DNA from 3 places in the Rhizobium sp. SRDI943 genome. Region 1 is predicted to be linked to each of the others. Evidence: predicted binding sites of a transcription regulator. Region 1 holds the regulator's gene; each other region holds the start of a gene.
The links. The regulator LexA, encoded in region 1, represses DNA repair genes until DNA is damaged. The targets are predictions, from matches to a motif close to TGTTCNNNNTGTGTTCNG.

Region 2: a site for LexA is predicted at 718-735, ahead of AC245Y_RS00350 (DNA recombination protein RmuC). Genes of this name have one in related genera too.
Region 3: a site for LexA is predicted at 4,006-4,023, ahead of AC245Y_RS01250 (ATP-dependent helicase). Genes of this name have one in related genera too.

Annotation. Positions count from the first base shown of each region.
Region 1 is NZ_CM172787.1:1,811,006-1,816,711, forward strand. Features, by position in the region: gene AC245Y_RS09540 (ComEC/Rec2 family competence protein) at 1-489, shown strand, start outside; gene lexA (transcriptional repressor LexA) at 470-1,189, opposite strand; gene AC245Y_RS09550 (VOC family protein) at 1,388-2,284, shown strand; gene kdsA (3-deoxy-8-phosphooctulonate synthase) at 2,281-3,126, shown strand; gene eno (phosphopyruvate hydratase) at 3,264-4,538, shown strand; gene AC245Y_RS09565 (FtsB family cell division protein) at 4,676-4,996, shown strand; gene pdhA (pyruvate dehydrogenase (acetyl-transferring) E1 component subunit alpha) at 5,142-5,706, shown strand, end outside.
Region 2 is NZ_CM172787.1:63,849-69,554, reverse strand. Features, by position in the region: gene AC245Y_RS00355 (globin-coupled sensor protein) at 1-561, opposite strand, end outside; gene AC245Y_RS00350 (DNA recombination protein RmuC) at 768-1,991, shown strand; gene AC245Y_RS00345 (ribokinase) at 2,072-2,971, shown strand; partial or broken gene AC245Y_RS00340 (methyl-accepting chemotaxis protein) at 3,162-3,410, shown strand; gene ptsN (PTS IIA-like nitrogen regulatory protein PtsN) at 3,471-3,935, opposite strand; gene hpf (ribosome hibernation-promoting factor, HPF/YfiA family) at 4,006-4,581, opposite strand; gene AC245Y_RS00325 (DMT family transporter) at 4,874-5,706, opposite strand, start outside.
Region 3 is NZ_CM172787.1:251,397-257,102, reverse strand. Features, by position in the region: gene AC245Y_RS01290 (DUF2948 family protein) at 1-166, opposite strand, end outside; gene murA (UDP-N-acetylglucosamine 1-carboxyvinyltransferase) at 276-1,568, opposite strand; gene AC245Y_RS01280 (hypothetical protein) at 1,676-1,870, opposite strand; tRNA gene AC245Y_RS01275 (tRNA-Thr) at 2,024-2,098, shown strand; gene AC245Y_RS01270 (DUF982 domain-containing protein) at 2,343-2,585, shown strand; gene AC245Y_RS01265 (hypothetical protein) at 2,839-3,102, opposite strand; gene AC245Y_RS01260 (BON domain-containing protein) at 3,260-3,520, opposite strand; gene AC245Y_RS01255 (hypothetical protein) at 3,697-3,963, shown strand; gene AC245Y_RS01250 (ATP-dependent helicase) at 4,071-5,706, shown strand, end outside.

The DNA.
Region 1 (5,706 bases):
AGACATGATCCGCCGAAGATGCTGGATGGTCCTGCTATCCCGCAGGTAGGAGAAGACCGCCGCGTCAAGCTTTCCCGCGATCAGCAGAACGAAGCGAGGACAGCGATGCGGGCGGCCGCAGCGGCCGGTGAAGCAAACCGCTTTTCCTGCGTCAAGAGGGCCTGGTGCGCATCAAGGCTTGGCAATGGTCGTGTGGTTGCTGTCATCGACAATGCCGCCTATCTCGGCCCGGCATGCGACGCGGCCGATATCATCGTGACGTCGGTCCGCCTGCGTTTCAACAGCTGCCGCTCAGGTGCGACGCTCTTCACCGGCGAGACGCTGCGCAGGACCGGATCCATCGAGTTGCGCTTCGCGGACGCCGGCCTGGAGGTGGCAACCGCATTTGACGCATTGTCGCGACCATGGATGCGCCATCGCGCCTTTGACTGGCGCAGCAACAGCTTTACCGAATCCGGCCTAACCGATGTCAGTGATAGCGGCGAATGAGGCCGACGAGTTTGCCCTGCACCTTAACACGGTCTGGTCCGAAAATCCGGGTCTCGTAAGCCGGGTTGGCCGCTTCCAGTGCGATCGAGGCGCCCTTGCGGCGGAAGCGCTTGAGTGTCGCTTCTTCGTCATCGACGAGTGCAACAACAATGTCGCCAGGACTTGCGGTGCTGCCATTGCGGATGATCACGGTGTCGCCGTCGAAGATGCCGGCGTCGATCATCGAATCGCCCTTGACCTCGAGCGCATAATGTTCACCGGAGCCGAGCATGTCGGCCGGAACGGCGATGTCGTGGGTGTTGTTCTGGATCGCCGAAATCGGCACACCGGCGGCGATTCTGCCCATGACCGGCACGGAAACCGAGTTGCCGTTGTCGGCGACGGGTTTTGCGGGAGCAGGGGCGGCGACCGGCTGAGGTTTGCCCAGGCTGCCTTCGATGACGCTCGGCGAAAAGCCGCGCCGCGGCTGGATGCTGGGGCTGTAGGCCTCCGGAAGCTTGATGACCTCGAGCGCGCGGGCGCGGTTCGGTAGGCGGCGAATGAAGCCTCGCTCCTCTAGCGCTGTAATCAAGCGATGAATCCCGGACTTCGAGGCGAGGTCCAGAGCATCCTTCATTTCGTCGAAAGACGGTGGAACGCCGGATTCTTTCATGCGCTCGTGAATGAAAAGGAGAAGCTCCTGTTGTTTGCGCGTGAGCATCGACGTTGTGACCTCGTGATTGAAACAAATCCAGAACAGACACTATATGTTCCATATGTGTTCCGCAAGTAGCTAAATTTCCGTAAAACTTGGCGCCAACTCGTTGAGATTTTTATTTTCATTCGCCGGATTGGGACACATCTCTTGTATTGAGGGGCGCGCCGTCGCACATCTCTTGCCGTTTCCAGGAGGGATATGATGAACGAGCATTCCGCCAAACCGCACCCGCTGGATCATGTCGTGCTGCCGGTCGTCAATATCGATCTGGCGCGCGAGAGGCTCGGCAAGCTCGGCTTCACCGTTGCCGCCGATGCGCGCCATCCCTTCGGAACGGAAAACGCCTGCGTCTTTTTTGCCGACAAGACCTATCTGGAGCCACTCGGGATTGCGAGCGTCGAGGAGAGCGAGGCATCGGCGCGCCAAGGCAATGTCTTCACTGCCCGCAACCAGGCCGTCCGTTTCCGCTGTGGCGAGGAGGGGCTTTCGGGGCTGGCTTTCGGCAGCAAGGATGCCGGCATCGATCATCAGAATTTCGTCGGCAACGGATCGAGCGCCGGCGAGATGCTGCAGTTCACCCGGCCGATGACGATGCCGGACGGTTCCGAGACGATTGCCGGCTTCAAGCTGGCTTTCGCCGCCGACCTGCGCGCGCCGGATCTCCTGCTTTTCACCGTCGAGCGCGTCAATCCGCTACCGGCCGAGCGCGCCGCGCTGGAGACGCATGCCAATGGCGTGACCGGCATAGTCGAGATAGCGCTTTGCGCGCCTGATGCTGCCGCCTTCGCAGCCTTCGTCAGCCTTGCCGTGGCGCAATCGGCAGTCGAGAAAACCGGTTTCGGCGCCAATATCGCGGCATCGAATGCGAAAATCAGCCTGATGACGCGGGAAGGGCTGGAGGCCTATTTCGACATCGCCGACTCATCCGCAGATCGCGGCCTGCGCGGCCGGGCAATCCTCTTCGCTGTCGCCGATCTTGCCGTGACAGAAGCGCATTTGGCTGCTAACGGGGTGACATACACGCGCAAGAACAATCGCATTCTGGTGAAGCCCGCGCCCGGGCAGGGCACGCTCTTCGCCTTCGAGGAAACACGATGAGCACTGATACGAATTCCGAAGTCAGGGTCGGCGAAGGCCAAGGCCAGGTCACCTTTTCCAATACCGGCCGCCTGTCGCTGATTGCCGGTCCCTGCCAGATGGAGAGCCGCGACCACGCCTTCATGGTTGCCGGCACGCTGAAGGAGCTTTGCGGAAAGCTCGGCATCGGCCTCGTCTACAAGAGCTCCTTCGACAAGGCGAACCGGACCTCGCTGTCGGCCGAACGCGGTATCGGGATCGAGAAGGGCATGGAGGTCTTTGCCGACCTCAAGAAGGAATTCGGTTTTCCCGTCCTGACCGACGTTCATACCGCCGAGCAATGCGCGGAGGTGGCAAAGATCGTCGACGTCCTGCAGATCCCGGCCTTCCTCTGCCGCCAGACCGACCTTCTCATCGCCGCCGCCAAGACCGGCCGCGTCGTCAATGTCAAGAAGGGCCAGTTCCTCGCTCCCTGGGATATGAAGAACGTCCTTAAGAAGCTCAATGCCAGCGGCAATCCGAACGTGCTGCTGTGCGAGCGCGGCGCCTCATTCGGCTACAATACGCTGGTCTCCGACATGCGCTCGCTGCCAATCATGGCGGCGATGGGTGCGCCCGTTATCTTCGATGCGACCCATTCCGTGGCGCAGCCGGGCGGGCAGGGCGAATCCTCCGGCGGTCAGCGGGAATTCGTGGAAACACTGGCGCGCGCAGCGGTGGCTGCCGGCATTGCCGGCGTCTTCGTCGAAACCCATCAGGACCCCGACAATGCCCCTTCCGACGGCCCGAACATGGTCTATCTCAAGGACATGCCGCGGCTTCTCGAAAAGCTGCTCGCCTTCGATGCGGTCGCCAAGGCTTGACGTTCAACAGTCTGACATGATCGTGCTATAGGCCACATCCGAACGCTGGTCCGACGGCTATTGCAGCATTGTAATTTGCACGCCTTCGACTAAGACAGGTTTCGAACCATTTATCACCCACCGAGCAGGAAGAACCCATGACTGCAATCACCGATATCATCGCCCGCGAGATTCTCGATAGCCGTGGCAACCCCACCGTCGAAGTCGATGTCTATCTCGAAGATGGCAGCATGGGCCGCGCGGCCGTTCCCTCGGGCGCCTCGACGGGCGCGCATGAGGCGGTCGAACTGCGTGACGGCGGCAAGCGCTATCTCGGCAAGGGCGTCGAAAAGGCGGTCGAAGCCGCCAACACCGAGATCTTCGACGCGATCGGCGGCATCGATGCCGAAAACCAGATCCAGATCGACAACATCATGATCGAGCTGGACGGCACGCCGAACAAGTCGCGCCTCGGTGCCAACGCCATCCTTGGCGTGTCGCTCGCCGTCGCCAAGGCTGCCGCCCAGGCGTCCGGCCTGCCGCTCTACCGTTATGTCGGCGGTGCTTCCGCCAGCCTGCTGCCAGTGCCGATGATGAACATCATCAATGGTGGTGCCCATGCCGACAACCCGATCGATTTCCAGGAATTCATGATCCTGCCGGTCGGCGCCGATTCGATCGCCGAAGCCGTGCGCATGGGTTCGGAAGTCTTCCATACGCTGCGCAAGGAACTTGCCGCACAGGGCCACAACACCAATGTCGGCGATGAAGGCGGTTTCGCACCGGGCCTGAAGAGCGCGCCGGAAGCTCTCGACTTCATCATGAAGTCGATCGAGAAAGCCGGCTACAAGCCGGGCGACGACATGTGCCTCGGCCTCGACTGCGCCTCGACGGAATTCTTCAAGGACGGCAAATACGTTCTCGAAGGTGAGGGCCGCACGCTGGAATCCGGCGCCATGGCCGAGTACCTGGCCGAGCTCGCCGCCAACTATCCTATCATCTCGATCGAGGACGGCATGGCCGAAGACGACTGGGACGGCTGGAAGACGCTGACCGACCTGGCCGGCAAGAAGACCCAGCTCGTCGGCGACGATCTCTTCGTCACCAACTCCGCCCGTCTTCGCGACGGCATCCGCATGGGCGTCGCCAACTCGATCCTCGTCAAGGTCAACCAGATCGGCACGCTGACGGAAACGCTCGATGCCGTCAACACGGCACACAAGGCGGCCTATACCGCCGTCATGTCCCACCGCTCCGGCGAGACCGAAGATTCGACCATCGCCGATCTCGCGGTCGCCACCAACTGCGGTCAGATCAAGACCGGCTCGCTGTCGCGCTCCGACCGTCTTGCCAAGTACAATCAGCTGATCCGTATCGAAGAGGGCCTCGGCCCGCAGGCCCAGTATGCAGGCCGCTCGATCGTTCGCGGCTGATCGGATCTGATTTTCAACGGCTTGACCCGCGCCTTCCCGGCGCGGGTTTTTTGTTGCCCGTTTTTTAGAGTCAACGAACGGTTAATCTCTGCACGTTAGATTGAACGAATTGGTAATGCGTTCAAGAGCATGCGTGTATGTGGACAAAGCATCATAAGAAGAGAAAGATCGGTCGCTTCGTCATTCCGGCCATGACGGTCGCCTTCCTCTCCTATTTCGGTTATCATTGCATCCATGGCGATTACGGCCTGCGCGCAACGGAGACGTTCGAGCATCAGCGTGTCGCGCGTGAAAAAGAGCTTGCGATCTTGAAGGCGAAGCGCGAACATCTGGAAAATCAGGTCGCGCTCTTGAGTGACGGGTCGCTCGATAAGGATATGTTGGACGAAAAAGCGCGTTATCAGCTCAACATGTCGCGCGCCGACGAGATCGTCGTATTCAATCATTATTCCAATTAACCGGAAACAGGTTAATTGGAATTTTCAATGTTTTTCCAATAATTTAGCACCGAATACGAGCCATGCAATTATGGCATTGCTGTGCTCATATTTCTTCCCTATGGTACGCGCCACCAAGAAACGACAAACCCATAGGGAGGGTTGAATGGCGCCGCGAAAGACCGCGACCGTTTCCAGCCGCAAAACTGCAGCAAAACCGGCAGCCAAAGCATCGAATGGAGGCCCGGTAGCCGACTTCGATCGCAATGAAGAGCTGAAGGCCTATCGCGAGATGCTGCTGATCCGCCGCTTCGAGGAGAAGGCCGGCCAGCTTTACGGCATGGGGTTCATCGGCGGCTTTTGTCACCTCTACATCGGTCAGGAAGCTGTCGTCGTCGGCATGCAGATGGCGCAGAAGGATGGCGACCAGGTCATCACCGCCTATCGCGACCACGGTCATATGCTGGCAACCGGCATGGAAGCGCGTGGCGTCATGGCGGAACTGACCGGGCGCCGCAGCGGCTATTCCCACGGCAAGGGCGGCTCGATGCACATGTTCTCGAAAGAGAAGCATTTCTACGGCGGTCACGGCATCGTCGGCGCCCAGGTCTCGCTCGGAACGGGTCTTGCCTTCGCAAACCGCTACCGCGGCAATGACAATGTCTCCATCGCCTATTTCGGCGACGGCGCTGCCAACCAGGGCCAGGTCTACGAGAGCTTCAACATGGCTG
Region 2 (5,706 bases), 1.7 Mb from region 1:
CTGCTCCAGCGCGATCGCCTGGTCGGATTGGGCCTCAGCGCGCTGCTCTTCCAAGGCGCGGCGCTTGGCTTCCAGCGTCTCGAGATAGACCGAGATGGAATAATCCATGTCGAGCATGCCCGATTTGACGACCGCCGATAGCTTCTCGGCCAACAGCTTGCCTTGCTGGCGCGCGAAGATCGAAGGCCACTGCTTTTCCATGATGCCCTTGACGAGTTCGGACATGACGATGGCGTAACCGCCGATAGACCAGCGCGGTTCCAGCCCCATGCGCTCATGCATGCGGCCGACGGCGGTCACGCCGTCGACATAGCTCTCGTCGAACGTGCCGCCAGTAAGATTGACCCAATGATCCTGCTGACGCTTCCTGGCATGGCCCAGTTGGGACTTGTCGGCGACAGCGGGGGTCTTGGCGATCTTGGCGTAGAATTTATCGAGGGCGCCGCCGATCAGCTCTGATATGACAGGGCGCAGATCCCGCATCGACTTGCGCGCCGCTTCATCCAGTTCGATGAAATCGAGGCGCTGCCTGAGGGCATTGTCGGTCTGCTGGGCGGTCATGGGGATCTCTGTACTTGGCGCGACGCGCGCGGGAGGGGATTTCAGCGCCGCAGGTTTTGGCCAATATGGTTGAGCAATCGTTAAGCCGCGGCGACATTTCTTTTCGGTGGACGCGGAAGAGCAACGGCTTGCGAAGATATTGAGGATCGTCCGCTCTGTTCACGTTTTGATCTATAAATCGCCGCTTCTTCTGTTATGCTTGCGGCATGACCGTCCATTCCGAATCGCTCGCCCTTTCCCTTGCCTCGATCAGCCCGGCCATGCTGGCGCTTGTCGGCGGGGGTCTCGCCGTCCTCGTCCTGCTGGTGATCGTGCTTCTGCTGCGCGGCGCCGGCCTTCGCCGCGAGCAGGCGGAGGAAGCGAACTTTCGCGCTGAGGAAAACGAAGCGCGCATGGGCGAGCTTTTGAAGATTCAGGCAGAGATGCAGGGCCGCATCGCGGCGATGACCGAGGTCTTCGGCGCGCGGCAGAGCGAACTCAACCATACGATCAGCCAACGCCTCGACGGCATGTCGCAGCGAGTCAGCTCGACGATCACCGAGCAGACCAAATCGACGCATGAGAACCTGCAGCGGCTGCAGGAGCGGCTGGCGGTCATCGATGCCGCGCAGAACAATATCCAGACGCTCGCCAAGGATGTCGTCGGGCTGCAGGCCATTCTGTCCAACAAGCAGACGCGCGGCGCCTTCGGCCAGTCGAGAATGGAAACGATCGTCGCCGACGGTCTGCCGATGGGCGCCTACGCCTTCCAGCAGACGCTGTCCAACGGTTCGCGGCCGGACTGCACGATCCGCATGCCGAACGGCGCGCCGCCGCTGGTGATCGACGCAAAATTTCCGCTCGAAGCCTGGAACGCAATCCGAGACGCCGGCAGCCCCGAGGCCGGCAAGATCGCCGGCCAGCAATTCCGCCGCGACATGGAGGTCCATATAAGGGATATTTCCGAGAAATATCTGATCCAGGGGGAAACCCAGGATACGGCCTTTCTCTTCGTGCCGTCCGAATCGATCTTCGCCGAGATCCATGAGCACTTCGAGCCGGTGGTGCAGAAGGCGCACCGTGCGCGCATCGTCATCGTCTCACCGTCGCTGCTGATGCTGTCGATCCAGGTCATCCAGGCCGTGCTCAAGGATCAGCGCATGCGGGCGCAGGCGCATCTGATCCAGGGCGAAGTGGCGATCCTGATGGACGATCTCAGCCGCCTCGACGAGCGGGTGCGCAAGCTGCAGGGCCATTTCGCCATGGCGCAGAAGGATATCGACATGGTGGTCACATCAGCCGACAAGCTCACCAGGCGCGGCGCCAGGATCGAAGCGCTGGAATTCGAGGCCGGCGGCGATGCCAAGCCTGCCCGCGACAGCGAAGCCGCAGCCAAATCGGTGGAGAGCCGCACTGGTCTTCTGAAGCTGCGGGTGGTTGACGAGGAGTGACCGCTTCGGGCAGTGTCGCGCCCGCATGAAACAGTAGGAGCATGATGTCGTCAGCATGCTCCAGAAGACGGGACACATTCATGATCACAGTTTTCGGGTCCATCAACATGGATCTCATCGCCACGACCGAGCGCCTGCCGAAGCCCGGCGAGACGGTGGCCGGCAACGGCTTTGCCACGGCCGCCGGCGGCAAGGGCGCCAACCAGGCGCTGGCAGCGCGCCGCGCCGGCCGGTACGTGCATATGGCCGGCGCCGTCGGCAAGGATGCTTTTGCTGCGGAAGCGCTGGCCCTGCTCGATGATGCAGGCACCGACCTTTCTCTGATCAAACATGTCGACGGTCCAACAGGCACGGCGCTGATCCTCGTCGGCGGCGACGGAGAAAACATGATCGCCGTCGTTCCCGGCGCCAATGGCCAGGTCACGCCTGCCGATGCCGAGACCGCGATCGGCCGCATGGACGAAGGCGATGTCCTGATGCTGCAGCTCGAAGTGCCGGCTGCTGCCGTCGAAGGCGCGCTGTCGGCCGCCCGCGCCAAGGGCGTCACCAGCATCCTCAACCTTGCGCCGCTGATCCCCGATGCCCCGCGTCTCGGCCGGCTCGCCGATATCGTCATTGCCAACGAGACCGAGTTCGAGCGGCTCGCCGGACAAGAGGGCATGGACGCCCAAGCGCGGGAGGCAGCCCTTGTGCGTCTGCATGCGGAGACGGGGCAGACGCTGATCGTGACGCTCGGCGCCGACGGTGTCATCGCCATTCGCGACGGGTCGATTTCGAGGGCGCAGGGTCTCAAAATCCAACCTGTCGATACGGTCGGTGCGGGAGACACTTTCTGCGGCTATTTCGCCGCCAGCCTCGACGACGGCCTCGATTTTGTCTCGGCGTTGCGCCGTGCGGCAGTCGCCGGTTCGCTCGCCTGCCTCAAGGCCGGAGCGCAACCGTCGATCCCCTTGAGCGAGGAAGTCGCAGACAGGATATAAATCTTGAAGGATAGACGGCGGCAGCCCCCTCATACGCCTGCCGGCACCGTCTTCTCGAGGGGAGAAGAGATTTGCGGCAACGTCTCGATTCCCCCTTCTCCCCAGCGGGGAGACGGTGGCCCGAAGGGTCGATGAGTGGACTTCCAGCACCGAGTTTGCTCAACAAGTTCCGCTCAGGCTCTTCATCGTCGTTGGCTTGAAGAAAATCAACCAGGCCATGATGCAGATGGGCCAGGGGGCACAGCAGAATGCGGCGATGGTGGAGGAAGCGACCGCTGCGAGCGTCGCACTCAACGACGAGGCACAAACGCTGAAGGCGCTGGCCACGCGTTTCAGCGTCTCGGGTTCGGGCAACGCCGTAGTCCTCGCCTCTGTCGCCCGAAAGATGCGGGCACCGGCGACTTCAGCCCCTTCGCCTCGATCTTTCCGCCCCTCATAATGCAGAAGGCGCCTGGGAGATCAGGCGCCTTTTTGCATTTCGGGAAGGAATTAATGCCGCTCAGGCAGCGTTCGACGTCTGCTCTTCGTTGAGGAAGGCGTAGATCGCCGAGGCGGAATCGGTGGCGCGCAGCTTGGCGACCAGATCGTGATCGCGTAGCACGCGGGCGATACGCGACAGAGCCTTGAGATGATCGGCGCCCGCGCCCTCCGGCGCAAGCAGCAGGAACACGAGATCAACAGGCTGGTCGTCCAGCGCCTCGAAATCGACCGGCTGCTCCAGCCGGGCGAAGATGCCGACGATCGAATGGATGTTTCCCAGCTTGCCGTGGGGAATGGCTATGCCGTTGCCGACTCCGGTCGAGCCCAGGCGTTCGCGCTGCAGGATGACGTCGAAAATCTCCCGTTCGGAAAGCCCGGTGATCCTGGAGGCTCTTGCAGCCAATTCCTGAAGCAACTGTTTCTTGGAATTTACTCTGAGGGCGGGAATGATCGCATCCTGATGGAGCAAATCTGCCAATGCCATTTCTTTTTCCTTCTGTCGCCGGGATCAAATGCAAGGAGCGGCGGCAATACCGCCGCTCACCACCCTGATCTCAGCCTTTGATACTGGCTGAATCGATCCAGCCAATATTTCCGTCGTGCCGACGGTAAACGATGTTCAGATGTTCCTTGCCGGGGCTGCGGAACAGGAGAAGCGGCTCGTCGGTCATGTCGAGCGCCATCACTGCGGTGGCGACCGACATGGTCTTCAGCTGCTTCGTGCTTTCAGCGACGATCGCCGGAGCGAAATCGTCAGCGATTTCATCATCGTGATCAGGAACGGAATCCATAACCGTGTAGGAGACCTCTGCAAAACCATTCAGATGGTTTCCGGCGTGATGGTCCTTCAGCTTGCGCTTGTAACGCCGCAGCCGTTTTTCGATCCGCTGGGAGGCGGCGTCGAAAGCCAATTGCGGGTCGGTCGCCTCGCCGGCCGCATGCAGCACCACCCCGCTGTCGAGATGAAGCTTGCAATCCGCCGAGTAACGAGAACTCGCCTTTTCCACGGTCACCTGGCCGGAATATCCCCCGTCGAAGTATTTCGTGATGGCCATACCAATTTGGTCCTCGATCCTTTGACGGAAAGATTCACCAATTTCCATATGTTTCCCGGATACACGCACACTCATGGAGTTTCCCTTCTTATGGTCGTTTGCGGGTATCAGTTTACGCCAAGCCTCAGGTTCATCCAAGCACTTCGCACAATCTCAAGCAAGATCGGCTTAGGCCTGCGGGTCCTTAGTGCCCTTCTGATGCTGGGGATAACTCCAGACGCCGTTCACGGCATCGATTGCGGCGGGCTTCTAGCCAGAGTGTACCGAAAAGTCAATAGGGCGCCGAATCACCCTCGGCGGCACGCGCTCAACGTGTGGCGGATATCCAGTCGGGCAAGGCATGCCGCCGGTCGCCACCCCATACAGTTTAGGCGTTTCGTGCCTGCGTTGTGCCCCTCCTTGCAGGGATCGTCATGGCGGCGACACCTGCTATGACGCAGACGAGCCCGATCCAGGCCGTCGGGCTCAGCCTTTCGCCGAGGAAGACGATGCCGATCGCCACACCGATCGGCACTCTGAGATAGGCTTGCGCGGTGGTTCCGACCGAACCCAGCGTCTGGACGAGGCGGAAATAGATCACAAAGGCAAGCGCCGTCGAAAAGGCGGAGAGGGCCAGCAGCGCCAGCATCGATGCCGCCGAAGGATCGAGTTCCCACGGCCGATCGACGACGAGGCTCATCGGCAAGAGAGCAACCGCGCCTGAGATCAACGAGCCGGCCGCCGGCACCGCGGGGTCGAGCCCCTTGAAGTTCTTGCTGAAAATCGCGGCACCTGCATAGCAGATGGTCGCCAGGATGATGGCAAGCTGCGCCATCAGGCTTTCGCCGAGACCGCCGAGCGCTTCGACGCCGATGACGAGGCAGATGCCGGCAAGCCCGGCCATGACGCCAAAAAGCCTTCGCAACGTCACCTGCTCATGGCGGGTGATCAGCACGGTCAGCAGGAAGGTGAAGATCGGCGTTGCCGAATTCAGGATCACCGCCAGTCCGGCATCGACGGACTGTTCCGCCCAGGCGATCAGAGTGAAGGGGACGACGCTGTTCAGACAGGCCTGAACGAAAAACCGCCGCCAGGTGGCGAGATCGCGCGGCAGGTGGACACGCCGGTGGCGCAGGACGGCCAGCAGAATGCCGCCGGCAATCAGCGTGCGAGCGGCGATCAACGTTATCGGCGGGATCGTCTCGACGCCGATCTTGATGA
Region 3 (5,706 bases), 1.6 Mb from region 1:
GCTTGCGCTCGGCACCTTCCCAGACGAAACGATTGGCGGCAAGCGCGAACTGCGCGTCGCGCGGCGACCAATCGATGTCGCCGACCTTGAAGACACTGTCCTGCATATGCGCGGACATGATCGCAAGATCCTCGTTATCGAGCGCAACAAGTTTCAGGTCGGTCATTCAGTCTCAATCCCATTACCGGCCTAGGCCGGGCACCGCCGGAATGGCGATGCGTCAGACAAGGGAAATAAGGCGCGGCGACCAATTACGCAACCGGGATGAACGGTGCTTACTCGCTGATGCGCTCGACGATGGCGCCGCAGCGGGTCAGCTTCTCCTCGAGCCGTTCGAAACCGCGGTCGAGGTGATAGACGCGGGAGACCGTGGTTTCGCCCTCGGCGGCAAGGCCGGCGATGACGAGCGAGACGGAGGCGCGCAGATCGGTCGCCATGACGGGCGCGCCGCGCAGGCGTTGGACACCCTCGATCTTCGCCGTCTGGCCGGACAGCGAGATCCTGGCGCCGAGGCGGGCAAGCTCCTGCACATGCATGAAACGGTTTTCGAAGATGGTCTCGGTGACATGCGAGACGCCGGAAGAACGGGTCATCAGCGCCATGAACTGCGCCTGCAGGTCGGTCGGGAAGCCCGGGAAAGGATCGGTGACGATATCGACCGGCCTGATGCCGGCGCCATTGCGCTTGATGCGCATGCCATTGTTGGTCGACGAGATTTCCGCGCCGGCGCGGCGCAGCGTTTCCACCGCGGTTTCGAGCAGCGCCACATCGGTATTTTCGAGCACGACGTCGCCACCGGCCATGGCGACCGCCATGGCGTAGGTGCCGGTCTCGATGCGATCCGGCAGGACGCGATGGCGGGCGCCGGAGAGCGAGGTGACGCCTTCGATGGTGATCGTCGCCGTACCCGCGCCCGATATCTTGGCGCCCATGGCGTTCAGGCAGTTGGCGAGGTCGACGACCTCAGGCTCGCGGGCGGCATTGCCGATGACAGTCGTGCCGCGGGCAAGCGTTGCCGCCATCATCATCACATGGGTGGCGCCGACGGAGACCTTCGGGAAAGTGTAGCGTGCGCCGATCAGGCCGCCGGCAGGCGCCTTGGCATTGATATAACCGGCATCGATCTCCATGGTGGCGCCGAGCGCCGTCAGGCCTTCGATGAAGAGATCGACGGGGCGCGTGCCGATGGCACAGCCGCCCGGCAGCGAAACGCGGCAATGGCCTTCGCGCGCCAGCAACGGGCCGATGACCCAGAAGGAGGCGCGCATCTTCGAGACCAGCTCATAGGATGCCGTGGTATCGACGATCGTGCGGCAGGTGAAATGGATCGTGCGCGAATAGGCGTCTTCCTGGCGCTCGCGGCGGCCGTTGACGGCGACGTCGACGCCGTGATTGCCGAGGATGCGCATCAGCAGCTCGACATCGGCCAAATGCGGCACGTTTTCGAGCGTCAGCGTATCGCTGGTCAGAAGCGAGGCGATCATCAGCGGCAGTGCGGCATTCTTGGCGCCGGAAATCGGAATGATGCCATTCAGCTCATTACCGCCGACGATTCTGATACGATCCATGTGCGCTTACGGGCCGAGCCCGCCTTTCCTGAAAGTTCTGCCTTGGAATAAGGAGTGAGGTGTTTAGGGGATTTCTCGACACGCTTCAATTCGCGTCGGACGGAACATTACGATTCGTCCATTTTTGCGGCGGGCAGCCCATTTGTTTCGTCGGCCTGGCCCGAACGGCGGGCGCGGACCTGCTGTTTGCGTCGCCCCAGATTTTCCCTGAGCTTTTCGGCGGCGCGCTCGCGGCGCAGTTTCGCCTGTGCCTCGATCGCCTGTTTGCGGCTCTGCTGGCCGGTTTCGGTCTTTTCGTTCATGCGACAGGATTAGCCGAATTCGCGCCAATCCAAAAGGCCCTTTGCCTCAATCCATACGAAGTTGGAATTTGCGGCTTGCGCTTGCCGCCAAGCTGTGGCAATAGCCCCCCGTTCTCGCGATTGAGCCACACGGCTCGCACGGGTCCTGGTCCTGCTGCCGTAGCTCAGTGGTAGAGCACACCCTTGGTAAGGGTGAGGTCGGTGGTTCAATCCCACTCGGCAGCACCAGTTTTTTTAAAGACAGTCAATCTCGACTCCCCACCCTTCCCGGCGAAAACACCTCATAAGTTGGCGTTTCTCATCAACTGCCGTCCATAGGCTTTCCTGTCATGGGTCGAGGCGAAACCATTCGTGGCGGCATCAGCGACGATCCGCCCATTGCTGACGGTGAAAATCTCGCTAGAGTATTAACTATCGCAAAGTCTCCCCGGAGGAACTGGGAGATGCTGTCGAAAATCGTGGAGGAGCGTCGATGGCAACTGAAAGATGGAACAGCCCGGTCAAGGTTGGTTTCGAAGGTGCGGATGCGCGAACGGTCAATGGGCCGTTCGATGCGCTGAAGTGCCTGGCGGATCTCTGGCCGAGTATGCGTGGGCTTCGTTATATCAAGGCCCGCAGCGCCTGCCGGGCGGCGCTCGATGGGCGCAAGAGCGTGGAAGAAGCAAGAGCCGAGTTCCTGGCGGCCGCCGAAGAGGCGAAGCTGAAGCTGCATTAGCACTTCGGCAAGGAATTTCAGGCGATTTTCGCCTTCTGGGCGCGCAAGCGTGCCGGAACGGGACAATGCTTTAATTTTGGGCTTTAATTTTGGTTTAACCCTGCAACAAGTGCGTGCCGGGTTTTGGTGCAAAGGGCGTTGCGCCCGATACAGGTGCATCAATAGAAGATGACCAGCCATCATGATGATGGTTAGAGGCTCGTACCCTCTGCGGAAACGCAGGCGAGCCTCGTCCGAGCAGGACCGCCTTTTTTCAGCAATCCGCGCCGCTCTCATTCTCGATCTCGACATAACCGACACCGATGATGGTGCCATCTGCCGCGCGGATGAAGGAGGGGAGATAGTGAGGCTCTACCGGCTGGCAGGCGACGGTCCCGGTATATTCGTTGAGGGCGATCTGGTCCTTCGGCAAAGCGGAATAATTCGTGCCGGTTTCCAGCGAGGCATGGGCGGAGCCGGCAAAGACACCGCAACCCACGATCAAGGTCGTTGCCCAGAGGCGAGGAAGCAACTGCATGAGAGTCTCCAGCGTTTAGGTCCGGCCTTTCAACACGCGAGAGAGCGTTTTGGTTCCCTTCATGCATCGCAAAGAGATGAGCGCGAGCCCGGCGCCGGACTTTTATTTGATGCATGTCGTTGTCCTAAAACCGCTGCACACTTTTAGGCGACATGCATTAGCGTCGCAGCAAGCGAGCACGCACATAGCCCCGGCCGACGACGCCCTCGGCGATCTCGATCGCCCGCTCGACATCGCCCCGCCGGCGCACGAAACCTTCCAGGATGACATAGGAGCCCGATATGCTGACGGTGATTTCGCCGGCTTCGAAATCGGCGGCCGCATGGAGGGCGCTTTCCACCGAGGCACGCGTTGCGGCATCGCTGTGGCCCTGCCGGCCGGGCTCGCCATGCCCCGTGAATGCTGGAAAGCCGAGCACCGTGAACGTTTCCTGATGTTGGTTGATGTCTGTTAACGCCGCTGCGACGCATTTCGTTGCGTCCCCCGGAAAAGAAGAGCCTGTTCGACAGCGATACTTGCGCGGTGGCATGGGCACCCCTTGGCGAAAGGCGCCGCGGCTTCCATATCTGGCTGCAGTCGAAAGGGATGATGACGATGAAAGCGCTTTTGCCTGCCTTGTTTGCCGGGGCAATGCTTGCCGGCTGCTCCTCGGCCGATACGCCGGCGCTGGAACCCATCCCCGGCAGCATTACCTATGGCGGCCAGCCGCGAACGAAGCTCAGCAAGTCGCCGGTCGGCAGCGCCGTCTACAACCAATTCTACAACGGGACGGGCCAGCGTGTGGAGGAAACCTATATCCTTCAGCCGGACCGCAGCCTGAGGCTGGTGCGGCGCGAGATCGGTCCGGATTTCCCCGACTGAGATGTTGCTCGCGCGCCAGATCGCTTGACAGGGACAGCAATCGCGAACATTCAAGGAACATCTAATCTTTCCCCAGTGATTCTGCGGGAGCCCGACCGGACGGCTGGATGTATCTCGAAAAGCTCAATCCGCAGCAGCGCATGGCCGTCGAGCACGGCACGCTCATCGACGGCAGCCATATTGCCGGGCCGCTGCTGGTCATTGCCGGCGCCGGCTCCGGAAAGACGAATACCTTGGCGCATCGGGTCGCCCATCTGATCGTCAAGGGCGCCGATCCCCGCCGCATCCTGCTGATGACCTTCTCGCGCCGGGCAGCCGCCGAGATGGCGCGACGCGTCGAGCGCATCTGCCGCGATGTGCTTGGTGCGAATGCCGGCGTCATGGCGGATGCGCTTTCCTGGTCCGGCACCTTCCACGGCATCGGCGCCCGGCTGCTGCGCGATTATGCGGAGCAGATCGGTCTCGATCCTGGGTTTACCATCCACGACCGCGAAGACAGCGCCGATCTGATGAACCTGATCCGGCACGACCTCGGCTTCTCGAAGACGGAAAGCCGTTTTCCGACCAAGGGCACCTGCCTTGCCATCTATTCCAGGGCGGTGAATTCGGAAACCGCGCTCGACCTCGTGCTGCGCGACGTCTTTCCCTGGTGCGCGACGTGGGAAAAACAGCTGCGCGAACTTTTCGCCTGTTATGTCGAGGCCAAGCAGAGCCAGAACGTGCTCGATTACGACGATCTGCTGCTCTACTGGGCGCAGATGGTCGGCGAAGCGATGATTGCCGAGGATATCGGCAGCCGCTTCGACCATGTGCTGGTCGACGAATATCAGGATACCAACCGGCTACAGGCCACGATCCTGCTTGCGCTGAAACCCCAAGGCCAGGGGCTGACCGTCGTCGGCGACGATGCGCAATCGATCTATTCCTTCCGCGCCGCGACGGTGCGCAATATCCTCGATTTTCCCGCCGCCTTCAGCCCGGCCGCCAATATCGTCACGCTCGACCGCAACTACCGCTCGACGCAGCCGATCCTCGCCGCCGCCAACGCCGTCATCGATCTCGCCTCGGAGCGCTTCACCAAGAACCTCTGGACCGAGCGGCAATCGTCCGAGCGGCCGCGCCTGGTCACGGTGCGCGACGAGGCCGAGCAGGCGCGCTACATCACCGACATGGTGCTCGATAACCGCGAGGAAGGCCTCACGCTCAAGCAGCAAGCCGTGCTCTTCCGCGCCTCGCATCACAGCGGGCCGCTGGAGGTCGAGCTGACCCGGCGCAACATCCCCTTCGTCAAATTCGGCGGGCTGAAGTTTCTCGACAGCGCGCATGTGAAGGACATGCTGGCCGCCCTTCGCTTCGCGCAGAACCCGCGCGACCGGGTGGCGGGCTTCCGGCTGATGCAGATCCTGCCGGGCGTCGGGCCGTCGACGGCGCAGAAGACGCTCGACCTGATGGCCGAGGATGCCAGCCCGATTACTGCTCTTGGCGCCATGCCGGCACCGCCGCGCTCCGGCGAGGACTGGACAATGTTCGTTGCGATGCTGCAGGAGCTGAAGACCGGCAAGGCCGGCTGGCCGGCGGAAATCGGCCTGGCGCGGCAATGGTACGCGCCGCATCTGGAACGGCTGCACGAGGATGCCGCGACGCGGCAGGCCGACCTGCTGCAGCTCGAGCAGATCGCTAGCGGTTATGCCTCGCGCGAGCGCTTTCTCACCGAGCTCACCCTCGATCCGCCGGATGCGACCA